DNA from 2 places in the Lactiplantibacillus argentoratensis genome. Region 2 is predicted to be linked to the other one. Evidence: predicted binding sites of a transcription regulator. Region 2 holds the regulator's gene; the other holds the start of a gene.
What was found. The regulator CtsR, encoded in region 2, represses protease genes until heat stress. The targets are predictions, from matches to a motif close to TTGGTCAAAAAAGGTCAAANA.
Positions count from the first base shown of each region.

Region 1 (2,376 bases), 210 kb from region 2:
GCACGTAAGATTCCGGTTCTTGAAATGGGGGTTCGATTCCCTCCGGGCGCATCAGTAGCTGAGAAATGATTCTCAGCTTTTTTTGTACGCTCATTTAACTGGTTGTCACTGGACTATACCAGTCACATCTTCATATGGTAACTTAATTTAAACCAAACAACAAGCAATATCCTTCTGGCGTCAGTCCCAGTGCTGCCGCCCCTTCACTCCGAGTACGATCGATCAAAAGTAGTCAGCTCAAGTAAGCCATATACCAGTGTAGCCGTTTAGCAGATTTAATAACAGCTAAACATACTATTATTTCAATAATAATCGCAACAAGCCTATTATATTATAGAATTAGTTTAATCATGAACAATCCGTCCATGCGTATCATCCTGATTAATTCGCCAGCACGCGGCACCGAAAATATCAACAGTTACCAGCTTCGATCCAGTCCAAAAGGTCAACCTACTGTCAGTCCTTCTGGTACACACGTCGATACCAGCTAACAGGTAAATCGCAACGTTTAATCACTTCAGTATCATCTGCCATCATCAGTAATCTTGTCATGCACCGGTCAGCACGCCAATGAGTGGGCGCCAATCAACGAGGCGCATATTAGCAGACGTGTTCGCTAATGTCCTATAATTCCAAATTAGTCATTGAACGATTAGCCTTAATTCATTATTATAGAAGAACGTTGTTTTCGAACCAAGCAAGATGCAACGTTAAATTCAAGGAACAGGAACTCAATCGCCGAAAAAAAGAGATTGGGTTCACCCAATCTCAAGCCGTATATGATAGAAACCTAAGTATACCACGTTAACAACATAAACGGAATTTTGTTTTTGAGGTTTTTCTTTTGACCTTCACTGACCTTAGCGGTAAACTACACTTATATTAGCAATCAGCTAATCAAATATTGCAACCTTAGGAGGCTAACAAATCATGTATCCAGTTCCTACAGTTATTGAACAGTCATCACGTGGCGAACGCGCTTATGACATCTATTCACGACTATTAAAGGACCGTATCATTATGTTATCCGGTCCCATTGAAGATAACATGGCGAACGCTATTATCGCCCAACTACTCTTCTTGGATGCCCAAGATTCAGGTAAGGACATCTATCTTTATATCAACTCACCAGGTGGTGTCGTTACTGCCGGCTTAGCAATCTACGATACGATGAACTTCATCAAATCTGATGTTCAAACCATCGTTATGGGGATGGCAGCTTCCATGGCCAGCGTCTTAGCTTCATCTGGTACTAAGGGCAAGCGGTTTGCTTTACCTAATTCCGAAATCTTGATTCACCAACCATCCGGTGGTGCTCAAGGTCAACAAACGGAAATCGAAATTGTTGCCGAAGAAATCTTGAAGACTCGTAAGAAGATCAACCAGATTTTAGCTGACAACTCTGGTCAATCCGTTGAAAAGTTGAACCATGATACTGAACGTGATAACTACTTAAGCGCACAAGAAGCTAAAGACTACGGTTTGATCGATGATATTATGGAAAACAACAAATTAAAATAAGCTAATCCTTTTAGACTGGGCTAACACAACGTTGGCCCAGTTTTTTTTGGTTCATTTTCTTGTCATTCGTTTTTCATTAGCCCATACTGCACTTAAAGTAACCATTATCACGCGGGCAATACTACTGCCCTCAATTTACATGCACAAAGGAGTTGCCATTCATGACAAAAGTTTTTATTGCTGGTCAACTGCCAGCTCAAGCCAACACGTTATTGTTACAGAGTCAGCTCACCATCGACACCTATACCGGCGATGACTTGATCAGTCACGCCGAACTCATCCGCCGCGTTGCCGATGCCGACTATTTGATCACCCCACTCTCAACTCAGGTCGATCAAGACGTCTTCGACCACGCCCCACACCTTAAACTGATTGCTAATTTTGGTGCCGGTACTAATAACATTGACCTCGCAGCAGCGGCGCAGCGCCATATTCCGGTGACAAACACGCCGAACGTTTCGGCGGTCGCAACCGCTGAATCAACGGTTGGCCTGATTATTAGCTTGGCGCATCGAATTGTGGAAGGCGATCACTTAATGCGAACTAGCGGCTTTAACGGTTGGGCGCCACTGTTCTTTCTCGGCCACAACTTACAAGGCAAGACACTCGGCATCTTAGGCCTTGGCCAAATTGGTCAAGCCGTTGCCAAACGATTACACGCTTTTGACATGCCCATCTTATACAGCCAACACCACCGCCTACCGATTAGCCGTGAAACGCAACTTGGCGCAACCTTTGTCTCCCAAGATGACCTTTTGCAGCGCGCCGACATCGTCAGTTTGCACCTGCCACTTACCGCACAAACGACCCACCTAATCGATAGCGTTGCTTTCAGCAAAATGAAATCAACGGCGC
Region 1 covers NZ_CP147647.1:629,541-631,916, reverse strand. The annotation lists tRNA gene V7R88_RS02935 (tRNA-Arg) at 1-51, shown strand, start outside; gene clpP (ATP-dependent Clp endopeptidase proteolytic subunit ClpP) at 931-1,521, shown strand; gene V7R88_RS02925 (2-hydroxyacid dehydrogenase family protein) at 1,683-2,376, shown strand, end outside.
Region 1: the regulator CtsR is predicted to act here: its motif matches at 842-862, upstream of clpP (ATP-dependent Clp endopeptidase proteolytic subunit ClpP).

Region 2 (2,376 bases):
GGGTGCATTAGTATCGGGAAATAGCTCAGCTTGGTAGAGCACCTGGTTTGGGACCAGGGGGTCGCAGGTTCGAATCCTGTTTTCCCGATCGTTTAACACAGTCTTAGTTAAGTGCTAAGGCTTTTTATTTAATTTTCTCGGGAAGTAGCTCAGCTTGGTAGAGCACTACGTTCGGGACGTAGGGGTCGCAGGTTCAAATCCTGTTTTCCCGATTACGGTTAAACCAACTAATCCAGTCATTTGACTGGATTTTTTTATGGCCTTTTTTGTAAGCAGGGGTGTTTCAACGGTCAGGGGACACTTTTGCGACGTTACTCACTAAGTCAGCCATGTGAAGAATACGGTGGTTGTGACTCATAATCCCGACAAGGCAACAGCCACTGTTAGTCATGAGCTCGGAGAAATTAGTCTCGGAACTGCTGTTCATCGTTGTGATACCAGTGCCCATCGCCTGCAATGAGGAGTGACTCAACTTGACATATTTTAAATAGGTAGTTCAATGAATATGGAGACCTAATAATTTAATCATTCTAGGGTATTAAGTGGTTGAATCAATTGAAAGCAATCGTTCGGCGTGCTATGCTGTAACAACCGTTAAGCACATGCTAGTCCGCGGTTTGGGTGAAATTCTTTGCTTTTTTCCATTATCCTCGTATAATAATAGTCAATATTAGTCAAAGATAATGAAAAGGGTGAAGCACATGCAAAGTCAAAATATCTCGGATATTATTGAGAAGTATTTAAAAAGTATTTTGGCGGACTCGGAGCATGTTGAAATTCGACGGTCAGAAATTGCCGACCTTTTCAACGTGGTACCCTCACAGATTAATTATGTGATTAAGACCCGGTTTACGATCCAAAATGGTTACTTAGTTGAAAGTAAGCGTGGCGGTGGGGGTTATATTCGCATTGAAAAGGTTAATTTGGTCGATGATGCTGATGTGTTGGACGCCCTCATACAAGTGATCGGTGATTCAATCACACAACGAGATGCCTATGCGGTCGTCCAGAGTTTATACGAGGACGACGTCTTAAATCGTCGGGAAGCGCAATTGATTTTAGTGGCGATCGATCACGAGACGTTAGGATTGACGGACCGGGACTTAGAAAACAGTCTGCGGGCCCGGATAATTATCGGGATCTTGAACCACTTGCGTTACGAAAGCTAAAGAAAGCGAGGAATCGCAATGGATAACTTATTTACACCTAGTGCCAAAAGTGTGCTGGTACTGGCACAGGAACAGGCCAAATATTTCAAGCATCAGGCAGTTGGTACGGAGCATTTGCTATTAGCCTTAGCCATCGAAAAAAATGGGATTGCTAATAAGGTGCTACAACAATATGCCGTTAGTGAAGATGACATTCGTGAAGAAATCGAACGGTTCACTGGCTATGGGACGTTGAGCAATGTTGGCAAGGATACCTACTTGCCATATTCACCAAAGGCCAAAGAAATTTTGTCCGTTGCTGGTGATGAAGCAAAACGGCTCGGTGCCAACAAGATTGGAACGGAACATTTGTTGTTAGCGATGCTCTCTGATGAAAGTATCCTTTCCTCGCGAATTTTAATGAACTTAAACTTAGACCTTGGTCAGACCCGGAAAGTCGTACTTCGCAAGCTAGGTGTCAGTGACGCTATGAGTAAGCGCAAGGGTAATGCGGCTAACCGCGGTGGTAAGAAGACCGAAGGCACCCCAACTTTGGATTCTTTGGCGCGCGATTTGACGCAACTCGCTAGTGAACAGGAAATGGATCCAGTTGTCGGGCGTTCCAAGGAAGTTAAACGCGTCATTCAGATCCTATCACGGCGGACGAAGAACAATCCGGTCTTGATTGGTGAACCAGGGGTTGGTAAGACAGCAATTGCTGAAGGTCTGGCCCAAAAGATCGTGGCTGGTGATGTACCAACTGATATGGCTGACAAGCGTTTGATGATGCTTGATATGGGCTCATTAGTCGCTGGCACCAAGTATCGTGGTGAATTCGAAGATCGCTTGAAAAAAGTGATCGATGAAATCTACAACGATGGCCATGTGATCTTATTCATCGATGAATTGCATACCTTGATTGGTGCCGGTGGTGCTGAAGGGGCGATCGATGCCTCTAACATTCTGAAGCCCGCACTTGCACGAGGGGAACTCCAAACGATTGGGGCAACCACTTTAAATGAGTATCAAAAGTACATTGAATCTGACGCTGCGTTAGAACGGCGTTTTGCAACGGTCATGGTCAATGAACCGACTGAAGACGAAGCCGTTGAAATCTTAGATGGGCTACGGCCACGGTATGAAGAACATCATCGGGTGACGATTACGGATGAAGCTGTTGATCAAGCAGTCAAGCTGTCTAGTCGGTATATCAGTGATCGATTCTTGC
Region 2 covers NZ_CP147647.1:840,091-842,466, forward strand. The annotation lists tRNA gene V7R88_RS03865 (tRNA-Arg) at 1-7, shown strand, start outside; tRNA gene V7R88_RS03870 (tRNA-Pro) at 15-88, shown strand; tRNA gene V7R88_RS03875 (tRNA-Pro) at 139-212, shown strand; gene V7R88_RS03880 (CtsR family transcriptional regulator) at 702-1,169, shown strand; gene V7R88_RS03885 (ATP-dependent Clp protease ATP-binding subunit) at 1,188-2,376, shown strand, end outside.